Regions from separate parts of the Agarivorans sp. JK6 genome, predicted to be linked through region 1. Evidence: predicted binding sites of a transcription regulator. Region 1 holds the regulator's gene; the other holds the start of a gene.
What was found. Region 1 encodes FliA, which starts transcription of late flagellar genes. Its sites were predicted from a motif close to CTAAAGNTNNNNNNNNNNNNGCCGATA; they were not measured.

Region 1 (6,732 bases):
CCCAGCATGACCTAACCTTTTCTCAAGCTGCGGAGGTATACACTTTACTGACTATTGGTGATGGCTTAGTTGCGCAAATCCCGTCTTTACTGTTATCTATCGCTGCTGCCTTAGTGGTTACTCGCCAAAATACCGAAGCGGATATGGGTGAGCAGGTAAGCTTACAAATGTTCAAAGATCCACGAGTAATGATTATTTGTGGCTCGATTCTTTTCATTATGGGCATTGTGCCTGGCATGCCTCACTTAGCTTTTTTGAGCTGTGCAGCGGTGTGTTTAGGTGCTGCGTGGATGCGACATAAAGGCGATGCTAAGAAAGCCGCCGAGACTGCATTACAACCTGCTTCTTCCAGTTCTAATGTGAGCAGTGAGCCAAAAGAGCTAGGTTGGGATGATGTTCAACCGGTTGATGTGATTGGTCTTGAAGTAGGCTATCGCTTAATTCCATTGGTGGATAAATCTCAAGGCGGCGAATTATTGGCGCGTATTAAAGGTGTGCGTAAGAAGTTATCTCAAGATTTAGGCTTTCTGGTGCCTGCTGTACATATTCGAGATAACCTAGATTTAGGCCCTAATCAGTATCGAATAACCTTAATGGGCGTGACTTACGGTGAGTCGGAAGTGTTCCACGACCGCGAAATGGCGATCAACCCAGGTCAGGTATTTGGTAAAATTGAAGGCCAAGCCACCACAGATCCAGCCTTTGGTTTAGAAGCTGCTTGGGTAGCTACCGAGCAGCGCGAACATGCGCAAACATTGGGTTACACGGTAGTTGATTCTGCCACGGTTGTTGCGACCCACTTAAGTCAGCTTCTTACTAACAACGCAGCCAGCCTACTTGGCCACGAAGAAGTTCAAAACCTACTTGATATGCTAGGCGGCAGCTTGCCTAAATTGGTTGAAGGCCTAGTGCCAGACACTATGACTTTGTCTACGGTGGTTAAGGTACTGCAAAACCTACTGAATGAAGGTGTGCCTATTCGTGATGTTCGCAGCATTGTTCAAACCTTGGTTGAATATGGGCCTAAGAGCCAAGACCCCGATATTCTTACCGCCGCCTGTCGTATTTCGTTAAAACGTTTAATCGTTCAAGAGTTGATTGGCAGCGAGGCCGAACTTCCTGTAATTACTTTGTCTCCAGACTTGGAGCAGATATTGCATCAGTCTATGCAAGCGGCAGGAAACGATGGCGCAGGTATGGAGCCAGGTTTGGCAGAGAAACTCCAAGTATCATTAACGGAGGCGTGTCAAAACCAAGAAATGGCCGGTCAACCCGCTATCTTGTTAACCTCGGGCATACTACGTTCAAGCATGTCTCGATTTGTTAAAACAGCAATGCCTGCATTAAGGGTTCTGTCTTATCAAGAAGTGCCAGAAGATAAACAAATACGAATTGTGAGTTCAGTGGGGCAGTAGCTTCAGAGAATTAGCAAAAGGAAGGTGAACAGTGAAAATGAAACGCTTTTTTGCAAAAGATATGCGAACCGCACTAGCCGAAGTGAAGGAAACACTTGGCAGCGATGCGGTTATCATGTCTAACAAAAAGGTAACCGGTGGCATTGAAATTGTTGCTGCGGTTGAACCTTCTAGCGCTAAACAAGCTGCGCCTAAAAACGATAGAGAATTGCCTGAAGATAGCGTCAATTTGTCGTCTATGAATGCTGGTGCTGCCAAAAAAGCGCCAACAAAACAGCATCCAAGTCATGATTTTGACGAAAATGCCAGTTTGAAAGATAACCTAACCAACTTTATGCAGCGCCATCAAAAGCGTCAGCAAGAAAACTTGCAACAGTCTCAGCAAAAACAGCAACAGCAGCGCCCTCGCACTGTTCAAGCGCCACGCTCTTTAGCTCAACAACAAGGTTGGGCGCAGCAAGGCTCATTATCAAATAAACCAACTAATGCGTCTCTTGGTGGACAACCAGCTAATTCAGCATCAGCAGCTGCTAGCAACGAAGTCGGCGAACTTAAAAAAGAAATGGCCGCCATGCGCAAGTTACTTGAGCATCAAGTATCTGGATTAATGTGGCAGGAAGTAGAGCGCCAAGAGCCGGTGCGCGCGATGTTAATTAAGCAGTTGCAGCAAGTTGGTTTTGATGAAGACATGGCCGACCAAATAGCTGGATACATTCCCGAAGAGCTCGGCGTTCAAGAAGGCTGGCAGCATTTACGCGAATTATTAGTCAATCAACTACCGGTTGGCCAAGATGAGATTTTGTTAAAGGGTGGGGCTATTGCGTTGCTTGGCCCAACTGGCGTTGGAAAAACAACCACCATCGCCAAGTTAGCAGCACAGTTTGCAATGCGCCATGGCGCCGAAAGTGTGGCGATGATTACTACTGATACCTACCGTATTGGTGCTCATGAACAACTAGCTACTTACGGAAAAATTATGGGCTGCGCCGTACGCGTCGCCAATGATGAAGAAGAGCTTTCACAGTTGCTTTATCAGTTTAAAGACAAAAAATTAGTGCTTATTGATACCGCAGGCATGAGCCAACGAGATCTTCGCTTACACGAACAATTAGACAAGCTAGTAAAAAACAGCCGCGTTAATATTCGCAACTATTTGGTGATGTCCGCCAATGCGCAGCGTCGGGTAATTGAAGAAACTGTGAACCAATTTCAGCGAATTCCTTTAGCTGGTACCATACTTACCAAATTAGATGAAAGTTTGGCATTAGGTGAAGTGTTAAATGTAACCTTGCGCCATGCCTTACCAATAAGTTACGTTACTCACGGCCAACAAGTGCCTGAAGATATTGCGGTAGCTGCGCCTACCCAATTAATAGAACAAGCATTATCGGTTATCGATAAGCAAAGCCAGCAACATTTCTGGTTTAGTGAAACCGAACAACAAAAGGTTTCAGATGTATTCTAAAGACAATGAATTTGACCAAGCTAGCGGCTTAAGAATGATGCAACAAAAAAACAATGTGAAAGTCATCGCTGTAACTGGCGGCAAAGGGGGCGTAGGTAAAACTAACGTTACTCTTAACATGGGCATAGCCATGGCTGCGCAAGGTAAGCGCGTAATGGTTCTGGATGCCGACTTAGGCCTAGCAAACGTAGATGTGCTGCTCGGTTTACGTGTAACTAAAAACCTCTCTCACGTTTTATCCGGTGAATGCACCTTAGATGAAGTATTAGTTAAAGGGCCCAATGGGATCTTAATTGCACCAGCTACTTCTGGTACTCAATCAATGGTAGAACTCAGTCCTGCGGAACACGCCGGACTTATTCGTGCTTTTAGCAGCATGAAAACACCCATTGATGTGTTGCTAGTTGATACCGCAGCGGGCATCTCCGACATGGTGCTAAGCTTTGCTAAAGCGTCACAAGACATATTAGTGGTGGTGTGTGATGAACCAACCTCTATTACCGATGCTTATGCGCTAATAAAGCTGCTTTCAAACCAGCACGGTGTCTACAAATTTAAAGTAGTAGCAAATATGGTGCGTAGCTTACGCGAAGGCCAAGAATTGTTTGCTAAGCTTACTCGAGTTACCGATCGCTTCTTGGATGCTACACTCGAATTGGTATCTTGTATTCCTTATGACAATAACGTGCGCTTAGCCGTAAGAAAGCAACGAGTAGTGGTAGAAGCCTATCCTAAGTCTCCTGCATCTTTGGCATTTCGCTCATTAGCAAGTAAAGCTTCTACTTGGCCAATTCCTGAACAAGCAGGTGGACATTTAGAATTTTTCATCGAGAACCTTCTCGAGTTTGGACAACGTAAAAATAGAGAACAGCTTAGTGAATAAAGTTGCCGCTTATGCCAGCGCTAATGACACTAATGTTTTGGTGGAGCGCCATGCAAACTTGGTCAAACGGATAGCCCATCACCTAATGGCTAGGCTTCCGGCTAGCGTGATTGTTGATGACTTGATCCAATCAGGAATGATTGGCTTAATCGAAGCCGCACGTAACTTTGATGGTTCAAAAGGCGCTAGCTTCGAAACCTACGCCGGCATCCGCATTCGTGGCTCTATGCTTGACGAAATTCGTCGTGGCGACTGGGTCCCTCGTTCGGTACATAAAAACAGCCGCGCCATCAGTGATGCAATTGCAGAAGTTGAGAAAGAAAAAAACGGTGACGCAAAAGACGCTGAGGTTGCAGCAAAGCTTGGCGTAAGCTTAAGTGAGTACCACTCAATGTTGTCTGATGTAAATTGCGGACGCATTTTAGGTATCGATGACTTAGGTGTGAGTGAAGACGTCATATCAAGTGAAGAAAGTCGAGAACTAAACCGACCTTTTGAAGGTTTTGCCAATCAACGCTTTCAACAATCTCTTGCCGAATGTATTAAAGGTCTGCCAGAGAGAGAAGCACTGGTTTTGTCCCTCTATTATGATGAAGAACTTAACCTAAAAGAAATTGGTGAAGTATTGAGCGTAAGCGAGTCCCGAGTCAGTCAAATTCATAGTCAAGCGCTTGCTCGAGTTAAAACTCGAATGCGAGATTGGACACAATAGAGAAATTCATCCTTACATTTCTTGTAAAAGATGGACTAAAATTGTGTTTATTAAGGCATAATATCTATATTACATAAATTTTTGGCCTATTTAGTGGCTTGTAAAACATCCTGTTGGGGGACGTACCTTGGATAAAAATATGAAAATTCTGGTTGTTGATGATTTTTCAACGATGAGAAGGATTATTAAAAACCTACTTAGAGATCTTGGCTTCAACAATACTCATGAAGCCGATGACGGAAATACCGCATTACCTATGCTTAAAGGCGGCGATTTCGAATTTGTAGTAACTGATTGGAACATGCCTGGAATGGAAGGCATCGACCTATTGAAAAATATTCGTGCCGACGAAAGTTTGTCTCACTTACCTGTTTTAATGGTAACTGCCGAAGCAAAACGTGAACAGATCATCGAAGCTGCTCAAGCCGGCGTAAATGGATATATTGTTAAACCTTTCACTGCAGCCACGCTAAAAGAGAAGCTAGATAAGATTTTCGAAAGACTACAATAAGAAAGGAAGATGCGTGAGCACAGATACTCCGATTATTTCATTAGCCGACGCCAAATCTTTGGTTGCGCTACTTGAAGAAGGAAATGTCGCCGAGGCGAATCAACTTGTTAGTGAGCTTTGTGCTCCAAAAGCTAACCTGCTATTTGATAAGGTTGGGCAGCTCACTCGTCAGCTTCATGACTCTTTAAATGAATTTAAACTCGATATTCGAATTAACGAGTTAGCTAATCAAGAAATACCAGACGCTAAAGAGCGGTTGAACTATGTGATAGAGATGACCGATCAAGCGGCCAATAAAACCATGGACGCAGTAGAGTCTGGCCTTCCAATTGCCGATCAATTAACTAACGAAATCAACAGTATCATGCCTATATGGCAAAGTTTGATGGAACGAAGAATTGAAATCGGCCAATTTAAGGCGCTATGTCACCAAATCGATATTTTCCTTAATAGTTCTTCAGCAAATGCCGATAAACTACGTAGCATGTTAACCGAAATATTGATGGCTCAAGATTTCCAAGATTTAACCGGTCAGATGATTCGTAAGGTAATCACCTTGGTGCAAGAGGTGGAAGAAAGTCTGGTTGAAATGCTTACCTTGTTTGGAAATGAGAACGCCGAAGTAGTAGAAAATAAAAAAGTGACTAAATCTGCTATTGAAGCCGAAGGGCCAATATTAAATAAAGAGCAAAGGGACGACGTTGTTAACGACCAAGATGATGTTGATGACTTGTTGTCTAGTTTAGGATTTTAAGGGAGTAGCGCATGTCGTTTGATGTAGATGAAGACATCTTACAAGACTTTCTCGTAGAAGCGGCGGAGATCCTTGAGCAGCTGTCTGAACAGCTGGTTGATTTAGAAAAACGTCCAGATGACAGTGACTTGTTAAATGCCATATTTCGTGGCTTCCATACGGTTAAAGGTGGGGCAGGCTTTTTGTCATTAACCGAACTGGTTGATGTTTGTCACGGAGCTGAGAACATTTTTGATACCTTGCGCAATGGTGGAAGAAGTGTATCGCCGGAGCTAATGGATGTGATTCTTGAAGCGCTAGATTCAGTTAATGATATGTTCGCTCAAGTTCAAGCACGCGAGCCTTTAACACCTGCGTCTCCTGAATTAATCGAAAGCTTACATCAGTTGTCTCGCCCAGAGTCTGCTGACGAAGTGGCTGCAGAGCCAGAGCCAGAGCCAGAGCCAGAGCCAGAGCCAGAGCCAGAGCCCGTAGCTGCGGCTCCAAGTGCCGATGCCGGCAATATTGACGAAATTACCGACGACGAGTTTGAGCGTTTGCTTGATGAGCTGCATGGCTCAGCCGCACCTGCTGCGGCCGCAACACCAAAACCTGCTCCCGCCGCTCCAGCTGAAAAAGCTTCCAGCGATGGTGATATTTCAGATGATGAATTTGAAAAACTGTTGGATGAACTGCATGGTTCTAAGGCGCCAGGTGCTGGACAAGCGGTTGCACCTAAAGCGCCAGAAGTAGCGAAGCCTAGTTCAAATGCTGATGAAATTGGTGATGATGAATTTGAGAAACTGCTAGACCAGCTACATGGTGCAGGCAAAGCACCAGACACTAAGGCCGCTCCAGCTAAGCCCGCAGCTAAAGCTGCGCCTAAGCCTGCTGCAAAAATTGAAGCTAGTCCTAAAGCGCCTGCTAAACCAGCAGCACCGGCCAAACCTGCTGCTAAGGCCGCTCCAGCTAAACAAGAGCCTGCAAAAGCGCCGGCCAAGCAAGCTGTACCT
Region 2 (6,732 bases), 100 kb from region 1:
ATTTCTCTAATTAACTCATCAGTACTTCTATTAAGCACTGAAGTGAAAAATTGACCATCTCGCTCATCAACTACAAATTTTACGTCACGGTCTTGCACCTCGAGTAGTTGATTCAACGAACTAACTACATCTTCTACTTGAGTTCTGTCTTCTGTTTGACGTTCTTTTTGCTCAGCTTCTTGCTCAGCCTTAATCTTTTGCTGCTCTTTCTGAAGCGATAACTGTGCCACTTCCATTTTTTCAGCAGCAGTTACTTTCTGCTCTTTGCCAACGGCCAAACCAGTAGTGAGGTTTGAAGCAGAAATGGTACTTACATTGCTATCCATAAACCAGACTCCTTAAAACAAAGCAAGCCACACTTATTAGTATAAGTGCGGCCGCGTGTTTCTTCTATTATTTTGTCTATTATACGAGGGCTAACGCAGCCTGTGGACGTTGATTTGCCTGTGCCAAAATAGAGGTACTGGTCTGCTGAAGAATCTGAGATTTCGTTAACTCAGCAGTTTCTTTAGCAAAGTCAGTATCTTTAATTCGTGAACGTGCGCCGCTAACATTCTCTGAAATGTTCGACAAATTACGAATCGTAGATTGGAAACGGTTTTGCAACGCACCTAAGTTAGCACGTTCCGAATCCACCGACTTCAAAGCAGAATCAATTGCCGCCATTGCTGCAGAAGCGCCACCAGCAGAAGATACGCTGATACCACTTACGCCTAGTCCACCGGCAGTGATGGTGGTATTGATCGCTACATTGATTTTCTCACCAGCATTAGCACCAACCAAGAAGTCTGCGCTGTAGGCACCGTCTAAAAGCTTAGTTCCCCCAAAGTTGGTAGTATCACCAACACGAGTGATTTCTGCTTTTAATTGACTCACTTCAGCTTGAAGTGCTGCACGGTCATCACTGTTGTTTACACCATCTTGTGATTGAACAGCGAGAACTCGCATACGTTGAAGCATATTGGTTACTTCATCCATTGCGCCTTCAGCTGTTTGTGAAACAGAGATACCATCTTGTGCATTCATCACTGCACGATCCAAACCTTGGATTTGCGATGTCATGCGATTAGAAATTTGTAGACCTGCTGCATCATCTTTTGCACTGTTAATTCTGAAACCAGAACTTAAACGCTGATAGGCAGTATCTAAAGAATTACCAGAATTGTATAACTGGCGCTGTGCGTTCAATGACGACACATTGGTGTTGACAACTAATGCCATAATTTGAGCCTCCTAAGAAATCGCTCATCCTGATTGAACTATGTCAGGACGACCTAAACCATTTGTTAGTTGTTGAACCCCTGATTTATGAACTGTAAATCAAGACAACTTAAAAATGGACCAAAGTTTTATTAACTTCATATTTGTTAGCGGCAATGGAGGAAAAAGCTTTAGAAAAAAAGAGGAAATAAGCGGAATTTTTTTGCCGCATTTACGGCAAGCCTTGTAAACACTGGCTTTAGGGACCAGAAAAAACTTCTAAACTCAGCTAAAAAACGATACATTTATAATCATTGAGCAATAATTGAACGTCAAATTATTGCTGTTAATTATTGGCACGCACATTGCTTTATTATACTCGCAGTCTGAACCGCTGCGAAAAAAAGGCCAAGTGAGTATGCATCACTTGACCGTATCGCTCGAAACGATAGGAGATTGAGAGCGAAACCTAAGCGCAACTTATTATTGGTATGGAATTGAGCCTCCTAAGAGTATTAATTGCGCTACTGCAGTCTGAGGACGGTGGATTGAACCCCCACCGTCCTTTCTTTTTTTATATTATCCCAGTAGTGATAGTGCAGCCTGAGGACGCTGGTTGGCTTGAGCCAAAATAGTTGTCGATGTCTGCTGTAGAATCTGGTTACGTGTCAATTCAGCAGTTTCTTTGGCAAAGTCCGTATCTTTAATACGCGAACGTGCTGCGGTTACATTTTCAGAAATATTAGACAAGTTGCGAATGGTAGATTGGAAACGGTTTTGCACCGCACCAAGGTTTGCCCGCTCTTCATCAATGACTTTAAGAGCTGAGTCAATAGCTGCCATGGAACCACTTGCTCCGGCAGCGGAGCTAACCGAAATCGTTCCAATACCCAAACCGGCTTGCGTGACCGAAGTGGCAATCGACACTTGAATATTCTCACCAGCATTCGCACCCACTAAAAAGTTTGCACTGTAAGAACCGTCAAGCAGCTGAATTCCACCAAACTTAGTAGTTGTACCAACCCGACTGATCTCAGCTTTAAGCTGGCTTACTTCCGCTTGCAATGCTAGTCGGTCGTCTGTGTTATTAACACCATCTTGAGACTGAATGGCGAGAACACGCATGCGTTGTAGCATGTTGGTTACTTCATCCATCGCACCTTCAGCAGTTTGCGCTACTGAAATACCATCTTGGGCGTTCATTACCGCACGATCCAGACCCTGAATTTGGGTGGTAAAGCGGTTTGATATTTGTAGGCCTGCAGCATCATCCTTGGCGCTATTAATACGAAAACCTGATGATAAACGCTGAAACGATGTATCTAGACCATTACCTGAGTTGTAAAGTTGACGCTGTGCGTTAATTGATGACACATTAGTATTTACGTATAAAGCCATGATATTTCTCCTATCTATATATTAACCATTTATAGGTTTTATTAGTTGTCAGTTATTTTTTTTGTTTCTGACTTACCCTATATAACGGCAGCGCTTCAATATTCTTTAGCATTTATTTTTATTTTATTTATACACCCTAAGCGTCTAAATAAAAAAGGTTGCTTCAATATTGAAGCAACCTTTATAACGGCTGATAGAATATAAACTTTAGTGTTATAGGTAATTAAATAAAGATAATTGGCTAATTCTGCTATACGACGAGTAAGAAGTGTTTAGAGCAAGCTCAGCTTTTTGTAGGTTGCTTACAGCCTCAGCGAAATCAACCTCGCTGAGGCTTGCTCTTGATTGCTGATTAATCACATCCATAGAAGCAGCAGCAGAGCGCACTGAATCCAAAGAGTTCCCCCTCGCACCAAGGGAGCCTAAAGTAAGGTTCACACTTTCTAACGAATTATCTAAACCGACCAAGAAATCAGATTGCGCCTCCAAAAAGTCACTTTCCAGGAAATTGGGGTCTTCCAAGGCAATAATAAAATCAGATAGCATATTCAATATATTATCTTTCTCAGGCGGAGCTAATTCAAATGACTCGTTGGCACTACCTGCAACAGTCGATACTATAACTTCAAGCCCATTAAAGTTAATAGGTTCATTAGGTACATAGTTACCAGTTACGGGAGGAACTAAAGATGCACCAACACTATCCAAAATCTCATAAGTATCTGGCACACCAGCGGTAGTTTGCACTTGGTATGTATTATTTGCTGGTGTAACAGGATCGTAATTTAATTTATGAAAACTATCATAAGCGCGCTGATCGTTAACTACCGATGTAACATTAGGTGTTAGGTCATTAGTTCCAAAACGTTTAAATACATTATCAAAAACCTCCTGCCCAGTATCATTACTTTGAATATATACCGAAGAAGATACTTTTAATTCATTAACTCCCGCATCACCCTGATAATTATAATTAGTTCCATCATACACATATGGTTGTTTTTGGGTTTGAAAGCCCGAAAATACATAACTACCATCAGCGTTTTGACTGTTCATAAAATCTAGCATTTGGTTTTGTATCTGACGCAACTCCTGTGCGAGCGAAGCACGTTCAGTACTACCATTAATACCATCGCCTGACTGAACCCCCAATACTCTTGCTCGCTGCATGGCATTGATCATCCCGTCCAAGGTTGACTCTTCAAAGTTAAGCGCGTTTTCCAACAAGGTGCCATTCTTTAAATGCTGCTCTGTTAAGGTTATTTCCGTGGTCAAAAACATGGTTTTACTCATGTCCGAAGGACCGTCAGCAGCGGTTAGCAACTTCTTATTAGTGATAAGATGTTGGTTCATCTTCTCAACTTGTTGCTGAGAGTTAAGCACACCATTTAGTGAGTTTTGATACAAGTTAATACTGGAAACTCGCATAGTTTATTACCTCACTGAGCTTAGTAGAGTTTGAAAGGTTTCTTGCGCGGCACTAATCACTTGAGCTGAGGCAGCGTAAGCTTGCTGGAAGCGAATCAAATTTGATGCTTCTTCATCCAAATTAACGCCAGAAATTGAATTGTGCCGTTGGGTACTTTGTTCCAGTAAGGAGTTAGCTGCCGATGCCGCCACCCTTGCCTCACTAGTCTTACCACCAACAAAACTTACCACGCTGGCATAAGCATCGTTCATCGTCATTTTGTTGTCGCCACTAGTGGCTAAACTTTTACGTACCAAATCTTGCTGCTGCAAATCAACGAGACGCAACGCATTGTAGTTATCGTTAAAACCATCGGTATTGTAACCCATGGTGAATACATCACCTTCTTGTACATCACCATCTATGTTTATTTCGTAACCTGGCGTTAACGCAGGCACTGCGTTCGAAAACAGCTGTTGACCGGCACTGGCAGCTGGTGCGGTGGCCATTAATACGCCCAAACCGTCATAAACTTCGTAATCGCCTACGGCATTGATGCGCACTTCGGCTGGGCCATTTACATCATATCCACCAGGTGAGGTAAAATCTGACGTTGCAGGGTCAGTGTCATAAACAGAATCAATTGAAACCGTTGCATTTCCGCGGTTATTAAGTTCCCGCTCAACACGTATTGGTGAAGCCAAAGCAAGTTTCTCTGGTTGGCTCATACTCACTGTCATTGAAGCAGCAGCATCTCGCACCGGTTGAATAAGGTGTCGGTCTCCAGCAGCAAAGGGGCCAGAAGAGAAATCCCAGTCCATACCATCAAGCTGAAAATTAGTTGGAGGGATGGTCCCTGCAATCACCGCGTCAATGGGTTGGTCTCCATCATAGCGCTGAACTTCAAAGGTTGTCGCTGAAGTAAAGGTAACTCGGTAATCGTAAGGAGTAACTTCGCTACCACTACCAGCAATAAAGCTTCCACTTATGGTTCCAGCAGTGGTATTAGTTGAAAACTCCTTACCATTAAAAGTTGGTAAGGTAAAAATGTCTCCACCAATATCGCCATTTAAGTCCATACCCAATCTATTTTGAGTATTAAACGCATCTGTCATTGCTATCGATAACTGACCTAGTTGGTTACGACTAGTATCTAAAGTGGTTTTACGGTATTCCATTAAACCACCAATGGTACCGCCAATATCCTCTCGACCAATGATGCGTGTAGAGCCAGCCAAAGATAGCGTCATTTCTTTCTGAGTACTATCGGGGTCGCCATCAACAATCGACAGCTTAGTATGGTCATCCTGCAATACTAAGGCTTGGCCTGAGCGCATAAACACCAATGTTGAGCCATCATCTTGAACAATGGTATTGATATCTATCAGTTCAGCTAATTCTTTAATCGCTTGGTCGCGTTTATCGGATAGAATCGCATTGTTACCGTCGAGAGGGCTACCACCAGCTGCGATAATTTCTTTATTTATCTCGGCAATATTTGTAATTAAAGTATTTGCTTCTTCGGCTTTTTCAGTTATGTCTTGACTTAGGTTCTTCTCTTGAATTTGATATTGTTCATTTAAGGTTCTGTAGCGATCTGTTAAGGCGTTAAACTGAGACAATGCTAGCTCTCGAGTCGAAAGCGCGGTGGGATTATCAGTTGTTGCATGCAGCTGAGTAAAGGTATCGTCAAACTTGCTACTTAAGGATAGTGAGTCATCACTAAGGATGGCATCAATATGGCTGACCGACTCAAGGTAGGCATTACGGTTAGCGTAGGTAGAGGTATCACGAAACATTTGTGCTTGCGCAAACCCGTTTAACACTCGCTCAGTATAACCTTCGCGAACGCCGCCTAAGGTATCGGCAGTGTAAAAGGTGCGCTGTAAGCTGTAACCGGGTGTATTAACATTAGCAATGTTGTTACCTGTGGTCATCAATAAACGTTGATGCGCGGCAACCCCAGAAGAACCAATTGTAAGTAGGTCGTTCATTGCCATAGCTTAATTACTCCCCTTCAACCGCTTGTTGACTAAATTCCGCAAAATGTTTGCCGTCTAAAATCTGACCAATCTTATTGGCATATTGAGGATCGGTGGCATAACCAGCAGCTTGTAATTCCTTAGCGTACTGTTTTGCGTCCATGCCGTTGGCTAAAGCTTGTTGGTAACGCGGCCCTTCCACAAACGATAAGTAGTCTTTAACACTATCTTCAAATGAGTCATATGAGCGAAAGGCTGCTCGTTCTTGATTGGCTTGACCATTTCTATACTCTAAAGTGTTCACAACTGCCTTATCTCCCTGCCAGCGATTATCCGCTTTTATCCCAAATAGGTTGTGGCTACTTGAACCGTCACTATTTGCGATAACCTTTTTACCCCAACCCGACTCAAGCGCAGCCTGTGCAACAATTGCCATCGGTTCAATGCCTTTGTCAGCGGCCAACTTTTTGGCTACAGGCAAGATTGCTTGAATAAACTCTCCAGGAGAGGCAAAACTTTGCCGATTTATTGCCGCTGCTTCCTCAGTTTTTTCACTAACGGCAGCGCTGGCATTATCTTTTTCTAAAGTTTTGCTACTTGCGGCCGTTACACTAGACGATTGAGCAATATTCTTGCCAGTTGTATCTGAGGCATTTAAAGAACGCTGTTGAAGATCAATATTTTGGCCACCACGCAATACAGATGCTGGCGTAACATTGGCTGCAGCGGGATCGAGCTGGGCCA

Region 2: the regulator FliA is predicted to act here: its motif matches at 1,369-1,395, upstream of OV592_RS08550 (flagellin).

Annotation. Positions count from the first base shown of each region.
Region 1 is NZ_CP113525.1:1,691,463-1,698,194, forward strand. Features, by position in the region: gene flhA (flagellar biosynthesis protein FlhA) at 1-1,415, shown strand, start outside; gene flhF (flagellar biosynthesis protein FlhF) at 1,453-2,880, shown strand; gene OV592_RS08005 (MinD/ParA family protein) at 2,870-3,763, shown strand; gene OV592_RS08010 (RNA polymerase sigma factor FliA) at 3,756-4,475, shown strand; gene cheY (chemotaxis response regulator CheY) at 4,603-4,986, shown strand; gene OV592_RS08020 (protein phosphatase CheZ) at 5,000-5,740, shown strand; gene OV592_RS08025 (chemotaxis protein CheA) at 5,752-6,732, shown strand, end outside.
Region 2 is NZ_CP113525.1:1,792,101-1,798,832, reverse strand. Features, by position in the region: gene OV592_RS08555 (flagellar protein FlaG) at 1-326, opposite strand, end outside; gene OV592_RS08550 (flagellin) at 406-1,221, opposite strand; gene OV592_RS08545 (flagellin) at 1,780-2,598, opposite strand; gene flgL (flagellar hook-associated protein FlgL) at 2,812-4,026, opposite strand; gene flgK (flagellar hook-associated protein FlgK) at 4,033-6,006, opposite strand; gene flgJ (flagellar assembly peptidoglycan hydrolase FlgJ) at 6,014-6,732, opposite strand, start outside.